DNA from 3 places in the Caballeronia sp. NCF2 genome. Region 2 is predicted to be linked to each of the others. Evidence: predicted binding sites of a transcription regulator. Region 2 holds the regulator's gene; each other region holds the start of a gene.
The links. The regulator FliA, encoded in region 2, starts transcription of late flagellar genes. The targets are predictions, from matches to a motif close to CTAAAGTTTNNNNNNNNNNNGCCGNTA.
Positions count from the first base shown of each region.

Region 1: a site for FliA is predicted at 1,933-1,959, ahead of NCS02_RS10290 (DUF4088 family protein). Genes of this name have one in related genera too.
Region 3: a site for FliA is predicted at 3,011-3,037, ahead of NCS02_RS01100 (flagellin). Genes of this name have one in related genera too.

Region 1 is NZ_JALQDN010000021.1:17,017-21,568, forward strand. Features, by position in the region: gene NCS02_RS10275 (helix-turn-helix transcriptional regulator) at 1-721, shown strand, start outside; gene NCS02_RS10280 (AzlC family ABC transporter permease) at 859-1,560, shown strand; gene NCS02_RS10285 (AzlD domain-containing protein) at 1,557-1,880, shown strand; gene NCS02_RS10290 (DUF4088 family protein) at 2,044-2,808, shown strand; gene NCS02_RS10295 (ATP-dependent helicase) at 2,817-4,552, opposite strand, start outside.
Region 2 is NZ_JALQDN010000037.1:29,422-33,973, forward strand. Features, by position in the region: gene NCS02_RS13905 (Rieske 2Fe-2S domain-containing protein) at 1-665, opposite strand, end outside; gene NCS02_RS13910 (GGDEF domain-containing protein) at 878-1,972, shown strand; gene NCS02_RS13915 (RNA polymerase sigma factor FliA) at 1,979-2,710, opposite strand; gene NCS02_RS13920 (MinD/ParA family ATP-binding protein) at 2,729-3,646, opposite strand; gene flhF (flagellar biosynthesis GTPase FlhF) at 3,639-4,552, opposite strand, start outside.
Region 3 is NZ_JALQDN010000001.1:233,396-237,947, forward strand. Features, by position in the region: gene fliD (flagellar filament capping protein FliD) at 1-1,547, opposite strand, end outside; gene NCS02_RS01100 (flagellin) at 1,750-2,910, opposite strand; gene NCS02_RS01105 (aldo/keto reductase) at 3,154-4,104, shown strand; gene rpsU (30S ribosomal protein S21) at 4,454-4,552, shown strand, end outside.

The DNA.
Region 1 (4,552 bases), on a different contig from region 2:
GCCGCACTGGCATGACGCCTATACGGTGCCCGTGATCGAGGCCGGCGCGGAGTGCTTCGACTATCGCGGCGCGCATCACGTCGCCGAAGCCGGTTCGGTGCCGGTGATCAATCCCGGCGAAGTGCATACCGGCGCGCGGGCCGTCGATGCGGGCTGGCGCTATCGCGTGTTCTATCTGCCGGTGCCGTTCGTCGAAACTCTCGCGCGCGACCTGTCGGGGCGGCCGGAATCGTCGCCGTGGTTTCCGGATGAAATCATCCGCGATCCCGATCTCGCGCGGCGTTTGCAGATCGCGCATCGCCTGCTGGAAAACGGCGCCGACCCGCTCGCCGCGGAACTGGCGCTCGTCGATGCAGTGACGACGCTGCTCGGACGCCACGCGCTCGAACGTCCGCGCATCGCGCCGCTCGCCGCCGACGCGCACCGCGTCACGACGATGAAATCCCGCCTCGCCGAGGATCTCCTCGAACCCGTCACGCTCGCCCAACTCGCGCAGACGGTCGGTCTCTCGACCTTCCACGCCGCGCGCCTCTTCACGCGCGAAACCGGTCTCGCGCCGCATGCGTGGCGCAATCAGCTGCGGATCGTGCGCGCGCTGCCGGCGTTGCGCGCGGGCGCATCCGTGACGGATGTCGCGGCGGCGAGCGGTTTCACGGATCAGAGTCACTTCACGCGCCATTTCAAGCGCACGTTCGGCGTGCCGCCCGGCCGCTGGCGCTAGGCGGTCCGGCCTCGGGAAAGCGCAAGAACGTACAAGCATTCTCATCGACGTTTTGCGTATCCTCGCTTCCATAGGAGGAAATCTTGAAAGCAACACCTTTGCGCGAATTCGCCGCCGGCGCACGCGACACCATCCCGATGATGATCGGCGCCGCGCCCTTCGGCGTGATCTTCGGCACGCTCGTCACCGCAAGTCCGCTCACGCTCTGGCACGGCCAGTTGATGTCGCTCGTCGTGTTCGCGGGCTCGGCGCAGTTCATCGCGGTCGGCCTGATCGCGTCGCACGCGAGCTTCGCCGTCATTCTGGCGACGACGCTCGTCGTCAATCTGCGTCATGTGCTCTATTCCGCGACGCTCGCGCCGTATGTCGCGCATCTGCCGCGCCGCTGGCGCTGGGCGCTCGCGGGCATGCTCACCGACGAAGTTTTCGCCGTCGCCTACGCGCACTATCAGAAGCGCGCGCCGGGGGAGATCGGGCCGCACTACTTCTTCGGCTCCGGCGTCGCGATGTATCTGAACTGGCAGTTGTGGACGCTCCTCGGCCTCCTGTTCGGCGCCGCGTTTCCCGGACTGAAATCGCTCGGGCTCGACTTCGCGATGGTCGCGACGTTCATCGCGATCATCGTGCCGCAGCTCGTCGCCGTGCGTTTCGTCGCGGCGGCGCTCGCATCGGGCGTGCTGTCGTTCGCGTGGCAAGGCTGGCCGTACAAGCTCGGCCTGCTCGCGGCGGTGTTCGTCGGCGTGGCCGTCGGCATGCTGCTCACGCTGATGGAAAACCGTCCGCAGGCGAAGGGCCACGCGAAACATCGTCTGAAGAACGCGAAGGAGCGCACGCAATGAACTACGTCACGCTGATCTTCGGCATGGCGGCCGTTACGTTCGCGATCCGCGCCGCCGTGTTCGTGCTGGGCGAACGCCTGCCCTTTCCGCCGATCGTCCGCACCGCGCTTTCGTTCGTGCCGGTGACGGTGCTCACCGCGATCATCGTGCCGATGACCGTCTCGCCGCACGGTAACGGCGCGGAAATCACCTGGCGCAATCCGCAGCTCGTGGCTGCGATCGTCGCGATCATCGTTTGCGCGTTCACGAAACGGCCGCTTTTGACGATTGCCGTGTCGCTCGCGGTGTTTTTCGCGTGGCAGTTCGCCGTGCTGCGCTAAACGTTTTCTCTCCATCAGCCGTTAAACGGCTTTCAAAGAGCATCGAAGAATCCTCAAGTTCCCGAAGCGCGCGCCGATAACAGAAACGAATGGACTCCGCCTGAGACGCGGCGCCGACAGCTTTTCCCGCCTTCGGGGATCGAAGGCGGAACCGGGAACCAACATGCGTCAAATCACCTTATCGTTACGCGACGAGACCATCGCTTCGCTGCAGCGCGATTTCGAAGCGTTCACGCGTCTGTCGCTGAAGCTGGATCCGCAATTCGTCACGCCTTCGTTCGAGGACTTCCTGCGCGCGAAGCTCCTGGACAACAACACGCCGCTCACCGAGCAGGCGGTGCAGCGCATGCTCACGCACGGCCAGTACGCGTGGGCGAAGCGCGCGCTCGACAAGGAGTTTCCGGACGTCGTCGAGATCCTGATCCGGCAGGCAGCCGAGCACGGCTTCGCGTTCGCGATCCGCGCGGACTGGACCGCCGAGGATCTCGTCAAGGCATCGCGCGCGTGGGCGACGGCGATCGTCACCGAAGCGGACGGCGACGTATCGCAAGTCGACATGCTCGCCTCGCAGATCAAATCGGCGGCGGCGGATATTCGCGAAGTCGAGGAAAAGATGCAGACGCCCGCATGGCGTCTCGCCGATTCGCTACGTCAGCGCGTGTATGAAACCAAGATTTCGGTGGAGACGAGCATCGGTTCGACCGCGCGCGAGAAGCTCGGCGAACTGCGCTGCCTGCTGCGGCTAGGCATCTTCTATGGCTCGATCCAGAAGCAGGAAGCGCAGCAAGTGCTGGAATATCTGCGCTCGCTGCGGCCCGAGCTTTTCGTCGAAGAGCCTTACGACGGCTACACACGCTTCGCAGCATGGCTGCGCAGCATCTTCTCGCCGTCGCCGCGCGCGCCGCGTGCATCGCGCGCGCAGCGCTGAGATTCAGGTCAGTCCCACATTCCCTTTAGGCGCGCCGCGATATCGATCTTCGCTTTCGCGGCCGCAGCCAGCCCCGCCGCCGTCGGCGCAGCGGGCGCGATGACGGGCGGCCACGCGGCCGCTTCGAAGTTCTGCATCAGATGCGGCGGAATGAAACGCGTGCGCTGCGCCCATACGTGACGGTCGCCGAGATGCGTCTGGTTGTACACGTAGAAGCGCTGCGGCGTGATGATGTGCAGGTCTTCCTTCGCGCGCGTCATCGCGACGTATAACAGCCGCCGTTCCTCGTCGAGTTCCTCGTCGCTGCCCGTGCCGAGATCGGACGGAATGCAGCCGTCGACGCCGTTCAGCACGAACACGTTGCGCCATTCCTGGCCCTTCGCCGAATGGATCGTCGAGAGAATCAGATAGTCTTCGTCGAGCAGCGGCACGCCGGATTCGTCGCTGGTCGCGTCGGGCGGATCGAGCGTCAGTTCGGTGAGAAAGCGCTCGCGCGTGGGATACGTCGCCGCGATGCTTTCCATCTGCAACACGTCGCCGATGCGGATCGCCGCGTCCTCGTGATTGCGTTCCAGATGCGGCTCGTACCAACGCCGGATCATTTCGAACTCGGCGGGCCAGCCGGAGTCGCGGCCGCAGAGCTTCGCCATCAGGCCGACGAAACGCGGCCAGTCCTCCGACGCGCGCGCGGGCGCCTGAAACGCGGCGATCGCATTCGACGCCACCGCGTCTGGCGCGCTCACGCTGTCGAGCAGGCGCCCGGCGATCGCCGGTCCGACGCCCGGCAACAACTGCGCGACGCGAAAGCCCGCGACGCGATCGCGCGGATTCTCGGCCCAGCGCAACACCGCGAGCACGTCCTTGACATGAACGGAATCGAGAAACTTCAGTCCGCCGAACTTCACGAACGGAATGTTCCGGCGCGTCAATTCGATTTCGAGCGCCGCGCTGTGATGCGCGGCACGAAACAGCACCGCCTGCGCCTTGAGCTTCATGCCGCCTTCGCGCGCTTCGAGCACTTTTTCGACGACATAGCGCGCCTGATCGGCTTCATCGGCGACGGCAACGACGCGCGGCTTTTGCGCCGATGCCTTGTCGGTCCACAGATTCTTCGTGTAGCGCTCGGTCGCGAGGCCGACCACCGCGTTCGACGCTTCGAGAATCGGCAAGGTCGAACGATAGTTGCGGTCGAGCGTGACGGTCGCGGCGGGCGGATCGAAGTGGCCGGGAAAATCGAGGATGTTGCGCACCGTCGCGCCGCGAAACGAGTAGATGGATTGCGCATCGTCGCCGACGACGGTAAGGCCGCGCCCGTCCGGTTTCATCGCGAGAAGAATGGATGCCTGCAGACGGTTCGTGTCCTGATATTCGTCGACGAGAACGTGATCGAAGCGGCTCGCGAGATCGGCGGCAATCGACGGCTCCGCCGCGAGATGCGACCAGTAGAGCAGCAGATCGTCGTAATCGAGCACGCTTTGCGCCTGTTTCGCGCTGACGTACGCGGCGAAGAGGCGCTTCAGGTCCGCTTCCCACTCGCGGCACCACGGATACGACTGATCGAGCACGGTCGCCAGGGACGCGCCGGTGTTGACGACGCGCGAGTAGATCGCGAAGCACGTCGATTTGGCGGGAAAGCGCTTTTCCTTCGACGACAAACCGAGCTCGTGCCGCACGAGGTTCATGAGATCGGCCGAATCCTCGCGATCGTTGATGGTGAACGACGGCGCGAGCCCGACGAGATCGG
Region 2 (4,552 bases):
TTCGTCAGCTTCGCGATCAAAGGCCGCTTCACGCGATACACATAATCGATCATCGCGCCGCCGCCCTGCCACGGCATTCCCGCCGGTTGCCAGTATCGGCATTGCCGCGCTTCCAGACCTTCATCGCTCGCGACGACTTCGTAATCGGGCACTTCCGTATGCGTGTCCTCGCCCAGAATCCCCGCATGCACGAACGAGAAATGCGCCATGTCCAGAAAATTCTCCACGACGCGCGGCGCCGACGACCTCACCGTCTGCGGCGCGAGATTGATGCGCCGGCCACCGGGAATCGCGGCTTCGGGAAAGAAATCGAGCGCATACGCAGGCTCGCCGAAACACATCCAGATAACGCCGTACTTCTCTTCGCAAACGAAAGTCGTCGCGCACGCGCGCTTCGACGGACGCAATGAAGGATTCGACGGAATCCGCAAACACTGTCCTTCGATGTCGTAACTCCAGCCGTGATACGGACACACGATCTGATCGCGCATCACATGCCCGAGCGACAACTGCGCGCCCCGATGCGGACAGTAATCGCGCCACGCATGCGCCGCGCCGATGCTGTCCCGCCACACGACGATCCGCTCATCGGCCACGATGAATCCGCGCGCGCCGCCTTCCGGCACGTCTTCGCTATTGCAAACGGGCAGCCATTCGGCAGCCAAAGAAATGGATTCGTCGCGCATCGCCGTGAATGAGAAATGGACGTTCTTAAGCTGTTCTTACACGAAACACAGCGTCTTCGCAAAACGTTGCAAAATAGCGGATCGCTCGCTCGGTGCAACTCGATACCACTCCATTCAGCCGATGCCATGCGACGGGGCCGCAGTACTTGGCAGCAAGATAAAAGAAAGAAATCACCATCCAGGGGTTCAGTATGGAGCAGGCGCATCAACCGGCACGCCGGACTTATGCCTTCGCATGGTCCGAACACCGGAATCCGGAACGCGAGCAGGCCACGCTGCGGGTCTGGATGGGAGCGGTGGTTCTTCTGGCTTACGGCGTTTTCGCGTGGCTCCGCCCTTCACACGATGCCTTCCTGACCACGCGCCTCGTCGCGCTCTATGTGTCTTATGGGGCGATCACGCTTCTGATCGTCAGCCGCATGAGCGCGCCTTCTGTTGCGCGCCTGACCGTCACGACCATCGCCGATCAGACGATCCTCGGGCTCGCGCTCGCCGCGGGCGGCGCAAGGGCGCTGCCGCTTCTCTGGGTGATGTTCTGGTTTCTGATCGGTTCGGGATGCCGATACGGCAAGCGCACGCTCGCCGTATCGTGCGCGACGGCGCTCATCATCGTCACGGCGATAGCCGTCTGGCAGCCGTGGTGGCACGAGAATCTTCCCGCCGCGATCGGGCTCGCGCTGAGCGTACTCGGCGCATCGGTGTATCTGAGCGTGCTCGTCGATCGGCTCGGCAACGCGAATCGCGATCTAGCGCGTCAGGCATCGACCGATCCGCTCACGGGTCTGTCGAACCGGTACGCGCTGGAAAGAGTCGTCGATCGCGCGATGAACGCGCCCGAAGCCAATGGCGATCACGCCATCGCGCTCCTTCTGATCGATCTCGACGGCTTCAAGGAAGTGAACGATACCTACGGTCACGCCGTCGGCGATCTGCTGCTGCAAGCCTTCGCGGACTCGCTCGCGAAGCGCATGCGCAAGTCGGACACCATCGCGCGTCTGGGCGGCGACGAGTTCGTCGTGCTCGCGCATCAGATGCGCGACCGCGACGCCGTGTTGTCGGTGGCCGACAACATCCATTCGGCGCTCGGCGAAATTACGTCGGTGCAGGAGCGGCCGGTGTCGGTATCGGCGAGCATCGGCGCATGCCTGCTTTCGAGCGCGGCGTCCGCGCATCAAACCGGCATGACCGCCGTGCTGCGCGCCGCCGACCGCGCGATGTACCGCGCGAAAAGTCTCGGCGAAGGGAAAACGGTCTTCGCCGAGACGCGGGACTTCGAGATCAGCTAGGGAACGTCAGGCCTCGACGCTCGTCCACGCCTGCTCGCGCAGCTTCGTGCGCAGACGCGCGACCGCTTGGCTGTGCAACTGACACACGCGCGACTCGCTCACTTCCATCACCGCGCCGATTTCGCGCAGGTTCAGGCCGCGTTCGTAATAGAGGCTCATCAGGAGCTTCTCGCGCTCGGGCAGCTTGTCGATGGCTTCGATCAGCGCGCCGCGAAGGCTGTCGTCGAGCAGCGCGGACAGCGGATCCGAACGATCGACGCAATAGCGGTCGAGGAACGGCTCGTCGTCGGCGGAGCGATCGAAGTCTTCGTAATAGATCAGCTGGCTGCCGTGCAAGTCCTGAAGCATCGACTGATATTCGTCGAGCGGCATCTTCATGTGCTCGGCGATTTCCTGCTCGCTCGCCGCGCGGCCGAGGTTCTGCTCGACCTTGTGCACCGCCGATTCCACTTCGCGCGACGTCTTGCGCATGCTGCGCGGCAGCCAGTCGTTCGCGCGGAGCTCATCCAGCATCGCGCCGCGGATGCGCTGGCTCGCATATGTTTCGAACTGCGCGCCCTGATCTTCCTTGTAGCGGCTCGCCGCGTCCAGCAGGCCGATCATGCCGGCCTGAATGAGATCGTCGAGATCGACGCTCGCCGGCATCTTGGCGACGAGTTGAAGCCCCAGCCGTCGAACGAGCGGTGCGTATTTCGTCAGCACTTCCGACTGTGAGAGTTTGCCTTGGGCGTTATACATCTTGGTCACCTATCTTGATCACATCGACGCCGTGCTGCTCAATGCAAAGTCGTGAAGCGCAGCCGCACGATGCGACGCCTCCCGCGCGCCCTGTACAGAGTCGCTAACCGGATTTCGCGCGTCGGCCTGGCCGCCCGCATCGCGCATATAAGGCGCGGGGCGCATCGGCCAGTGCAGGAGCTCCGCCGCGATTGCGCGGTAGTCGCGCGCCGCGGCCGTGGCCGGGAACGCTTCGACTGCACAGCGTGAGAGTTCCATCGCCCGAGCGACGCGCGCATCCTCGGACACATATCCCGCCTGCACGAGCGACACGGCCAGATACCGGCTCGCGACGCCCGACAGGTTGTCGAACGCGACCGCCGCGTCGGCCGGGTTCTGCACGTGATTGACGAGCACGCGGAACTGGCCGATCGCATGGGCGTAGTGCAGTCGTTTCATGCACGCATACGCCTCGGTGATCGCCGACGCGGCTACCCGCGTCACAATAAGAAAGTCATGCGCCTGCGCCGCGAGCGTCGACAGCGCGCCGTGGCGATCGAGTTGCGCATCGATCAGCACGATGTCCGCCGGACCGTCGAGCAGCGCGCGGCATTGCGCGGCATCGTGAACGATGCGTTCGTCGCGCGGCGCGGCCATCAGCGAGAAGCCGAACGGCGTGCGCTCGACGGCATCGCCGAGCATGCGCCGGCCCGACATCACCGAGGCGAGCGCGCCCGCGTCTTCGGTGCCCACGAGACGGCTCACCGATCCCGCGTTGCGGTGCTCGTCGATCACGAGCACGTCCTTGCCGTGGATGGAAAGCGCCGCGCCGAGATTCACCACCGCCGACGTGCATCCGATGCCCGCCGGTCCGCCCGCGATCGCCACCACGCGCGAACCGGCGCGCGTAAGGAGCCGTCGCAGGCCTTCCGCCTGGTCGAGCACGAACTTATCCAAAGTGCACCTCATGCAGTTCGGTCGTGGCGCGCGCGGACAACGCGGACAGCAGCGCAGGCGTTTCTTCGTCTTGCGGCACGAAGGGCGAGTTGTCGCGCGGGATGCAGAACGCGCTCTTGATGAGAAACCGCTTGGTCGCGACGTACAGGTTCTCCGGCACTTTCTGACCGGTCGACACGTAATGCACCGGCAGCTTGTAGCGGATGACCGTATCGAGCACGCCGCCGAGATTCGTCGCTTCGTCGAGCTTGGTCAGGATGCAGCCCGCGAGCGGCGGCTGGTCCGCCGCGCTCTTGTAGGCCTGCACGACTTCGTTGAGCGTGTCGCCGTGGCTCGTCGCGTTGAGCAGCAGGATGCGCTGCACCGGATGACCCGCGCCGCACAGCATCGCGATCTGATCCGAGACCATGCGATCGCGCTGGCTCATGCCGATCGTGTCGATCAGCACGATATGTTTGTTGCGGAGTTCCGAAAGCGCGAGTTGCAGGTCCGCGCCGTCTTTCACCGCGTGAACCGACACACCGAGAATCTTGCCGAAAATGCGCAGTTGCTCGTGCGCGCCGATACGGTAGCTGTCGGTCGTGAGCAGCGCGACCTTGCTTGCGCCGAAGCGCATCACGCAGCGCGCGGCGAGCTTGGCCGTCGTGGTCGTCTTGCCGACGCCAGTCGGGCCCATCAGTGCGAACACGCCGCCGCGTTCCATCAGCGCGTCTTCGCTGTCCATCACCGGAATGTTCGATTCGAGCACCTGCTGCACCCACTCGAGCGCGCCTTCGACGCTCTCGAGTTCCGGCATGTTGTCCACCATCATGCGGACGAGCTGCGCCGAGAAACCGGCGGCGAACAAACGCTTCGTGAGCGCGCCGCCCGTCGGGTTGCGGCGCTGGCGCTCGCCCCACATGAGAC
Region 3 (4,552 bases), on a different contig from region 2:
GCCATCGCGCCCGCGCTGTTCGTGCCGCCGAAGAGCGCCGTCAGATATTGCGTGTTCTGGTTCATGCTCGCCATCAGCGTATTGAGCGCCGTGAACTGCGCGTTGTAGTCCGACGTGAGCTGCGCGGCGTAGTTGGTCAGCGTCGTCTGCTGCGTCGAGATGTTGGCGAGATCCTTGTTGATCGAATCCGTCTCGGACGTGAGCAGGCCGCCCGTGCTGAGATAGCTCGAAATCTTGTCGGTCAGCTGCGCCCCGACGCCGTTGATCGCGTTGAAAAGCTGCGACACGCCGGTTGCGTTGTTCGTCAGCGCGTCGGTGAGCTTGTCGCTGTCGATGGTCAGCGTGCCGGCCGGCTGCTCCGCGGTCGCATCGAGCGACGAAACCTGGCTGATGCCGAGCGACGCCAGCGAGATCGAGCCGCTGCCCTTGCCGACCGCGCTGCCGATGATCGCCGAAAGCTGATTCTTGATCGTGTTGACCGCCGAGTTGCCGAGCAGCACGCCGCCCTGCGAGCCCGCGGACGCGCTGCTGTTGAACGACGTATAAGAGTTGATCGTCGAGACGACCGTGTTGTAGAGGCTGACGAAGTTCGAAATCGCGCTCGAAATCGACGACGTGTCCTGCGAGATCGTGACCGTCTGCGTGCTCGCCGGGGTCGTCACCGCCGCCGCCGTCAGGTTCAGCGTCACGCCCTTGATCGCGCTCGTGACCGTGTTGCTCGAACTCGTGCCCGCGACGCCGCCGACCTTGTACATCGCGTCCTGCGCGGTCGCGCTTTGCGACCAGCCGTTGGTGACGGAATCGTCGGAAATCGTGGACGCCGCGCCGTTTGCGCCGGCCGTCGACGAGACCCCGAGCTTGTTCAGGTCGCTGCCGCTGGCCGCGCCGGTGATCGTGGTCGAGATGACGTTCGACGCGCCCGTCGTCGTGGAGTTGAGCACCAGATGCTGGCCGTCCGTGCCGGTCACGATCGTCGCGCTCACGCCCGGATTGCCGGACGCGTTGTTGATCGCGGCGGCGATGCCCGAAAGCGTGTTGTTGCTGCTCGTGATGTTGAGCGACATCGACTTGGAGCCGACGCTGATCTGCATCGTGCCGGTGCCGAGCTTTTCGTCCGTCGCGAAGCCGGTCGACGTCAGCGATTGCGCCTTCGCTATCTGCGAGACCGTCACGTCGTAGCTGCCCGCCACGGCGCCGGCGGCGCCCGATGCGGTGATGCCGGTGCCCGTCACGTTGGTCGTGAAGGTCGACATCAGCGAGCCGTCGGTCAGGCTCGTCATCGTGGTTTGCAGCGTCGAGAGCGCCGACGACAGCGTGCCGATCGCCGAGAGCTTCGTGTTGTCGTTCGATTGCGCGGCGGCGAGCGATGCGCTCTGGCCGGCCGTTTTCGCGTTGACCATCGCGGTAACGAGCGCGTTGACGTCCATCGACGAGTTGCCCGTCGCGCCGCTGATGATGGATTGCGCTGCTTCGGCAAGCGCCGCGTTCGCGGACGCCTGGGTCTGCGCGGCGGTCGCCGCCGTGGTGGCCGTACTGATCGTGGACATCGGGTAACTCCGTGTATCGCGCTGTCGCCTGATTGCGCGTGATCGCAGTCAACTGCTCGTTGCGGGAAACAAACTCTTGCGTGTGCGCTCGTGAACGCGGGCGCACACGCAAGAGATCGAAACGTGGTTTCGTCGCCGGGACGGCCCGACGCCGGATCTTCGGGATGAAGATCCGGCGTCGGGTGCTACCTTGGCGTACCGCTTAGCCGAGGAGCTTCAGAACTTGCTGCGGCAGGGAGTTCGCTTGCGCGAGCACCGAGATACCAGCCTGTTGCAGCACTTGAGCCTTGCTGAGGTTCGCCGTTTCCTGCGCGAAGTTCGCGTCGGTGATCTGCGACTGAGCCGACGACAGGTCGGTCGATTCGGCTTGCTGCGACGAAGCGATTGCGCTCAGACGGTTCTGGGCTGCACCCAGCGTTGCCTGCACGTTGTTCAGCGTCTGCAGTGCGTTGTCGATCGAGACCAGCGCGACGTTGGCGCCCGTCGTGGTGCTGATGTCGAGGTTCGCGACCGTGTCCGGCTTGTTGATCTTGTTGATCGACGCGTTGAGGGTGGTGATCGCGGAGCTCACGGATGCGCCCATCGAACCGGCAATGCTCGTGCTGAACGTCAGCGTGTTTTCGTGCGGTGCTGCAGCCGTGCCCGTGCCTGCGGTGCCCGAGCCGAAGATGGCCGTGACGGCCGTCGAGCTCAGCGCGACGTTGTTCTGGTCGGTGAACGAGAAGCCGCCCTTGCCGTCCGACAGCACGTTGATCGAGGTGATCGTCGCGCCGGAAGAGGCGTAGGCGCCGCTCGACGACAGCGACAGGTTCGAGAACGTGCCGAGCGTGTTGCCCTTCTGCACCATGCCGCCGCCGAGCGAGTTCGCGCCCATGTCTTGGCTCAGGTCCAGATTGATCGTCTGACCGACGTTCGCGCCGACCTGGAAGCTCAGGCTGCCAGCCGAACCGTCAAGAATGTTGCGGCCGTTGTACGTCGTTTGCGAAGCGATACGGTTCACTTCGGCGATCTGCTGCGAAACTTCCTTCTGCAACGAAGCCTGGTCGCTCGACGAGAGCGAGCCGCTAGCGGCTTGCACGGCCAGCGTACGGATACGCTGCAGGCTGGAGGTCATCGACGAAAGCGCGCTCGAAGCCGTCTGGGCAATCGACACACCGTCGTTCGCATTCGAAACGCCCTGGTTCAGGCCGTTGATCTGCGTTTGCATCCGGTTCGAGATCGCGAGACCTGCTGCGTCGTCAGCAGCGCTGTTGATGCGCTTGCCCGACGAGAGGCGGGTGATCGCCGAAGACAGCGCGCTTTGCGTGCCGTTGAGGTTCTGCTGTGCAACCAGCGAGTTGATGTTGCTGTTGATACCGATCATTTTGTTCTCTCCTGGGAGACTGTATCTGGCTTTGGCTAAAGCACCGAGTAAGTTGCCTGGCGGTCCTGCGCTCGGTGATAGCCGGCCGCCTACTTGTGGTTATCGGGCCCCTCGAAAAAAACTTAAGGCCCGCGCAAACGATTTGTGTAACGAATTCTGTTGCGAGGCCGCGAAGCCTTGCCCGGCAAGGCGCCGATTTCGCGCGTATGCTTTTTGGTCCCTCTAGACGCATTCGGAGCGCACATGCAGACACGCAATATCGGCACATCGGAACTGAAAGTTGCGCCGCTCGTCTTCGGCGGCAACGTGTTCGGCTGGACTGCCAACGAGCGCACGTCGTTCTCGATCCTCGACGCGTTCGTCGACCACGGCCTGAATTTCATCGATACGGCCGACGTCTATTCCGCCTGGGTCGACGGGCATCAGGGCGGCGAATCGGAGACGATCATCGGCAAGTGGTTCAGGGAAAGCGGCAAGCGCCACCAGGTCGTGCTCGCGACGAAAGTCGGCAAGCTGTCCACGCGCGCCGGGCTCTCGGCGGCGAACATCGCGGCGGCCGTCGACGATTCGCTGCGGCGTCTCAAGACCGATTACATCGACGTCTATTTCTCCCATTACGACGACGAAACCACGCCGCTCGACGAAACCCTCGACGCGTATCAGACGCTCATCAAGGCGGGGAAGGTGCGGGTGATCGGCGCGTCGAACTACACGGGCGAGCGGCTAGAAGAGGCGTTGAAAGTCGCGAAGGATTCGGGCTTGCCGGCGTATCAGATTCTGCAACCCGAATACAACCTCTACGACCGCGGGGGCTACGAGACCGGTCTCGAACCGGTGGCAGAACAGCACAAGATCGCCGTCGTGCCGTATTACGCGCTCGCGAGCGGCTTTCTGTCGGGCAAATATCGGTCGAAGGCGGACACGCAGCACAAGGCGCGCGGCTCGCGCGTCGAAAAGTATCTGACGCCGCGCGGCCTCGAGATTCTCGACGCGCTCGACGAAGTCGCGAAACGCAACGACACGGCGCCCGCGACGGTCGCGCTCGCGTGGATGATCGCGCGCCCGAGCGTGACGGCGCCGATCGCCAGCGCCACGTCGGTCGCGCAACTGGAGAGCTTGGCCGCCGCGACGCGCCTGCAACTCGCAGCCGACGATATCCATCTGCTCGACGAAGCCAGCGCGTGGCAGAAATAGTTCTGTTGCATCAATGAGTTGGCCGGCGCGCGGGAGTTGGCAATGGCGCGGTGTTCTGGTAACATCGCGCCCGAATCGAGAAATGTGCCCGATTTCCTGCCTTCGCCGCTGAAAATGACAACGTCAACCAACAGCGGCGAACGGCTCTGAAACGCGCCTTCGTGTGGTTCTTTCGAAAGCGCCTGCCGCTTCCGCGGCTGAATCTCAACGCTCTCTTTTCCGGCCTCCGTGGCCGCTTTGCTCGTGTCCGTCGCGCCGTTCTCACGTCCGGCGGACGATCGGAGTGCCGGGGCGCGGCAACTCGCAGTCGTCGCGCGCTTGAAAATACGTTTAGCAAACCAGGATTTACATGACCACTATCGTCCTCAAAGAAAACGAGCCGTTCGATGTCGCGATTCGGCGTTTCCGCCGCACCATCGAGCGCAATGGCCTGATCGCCGAACTGCGC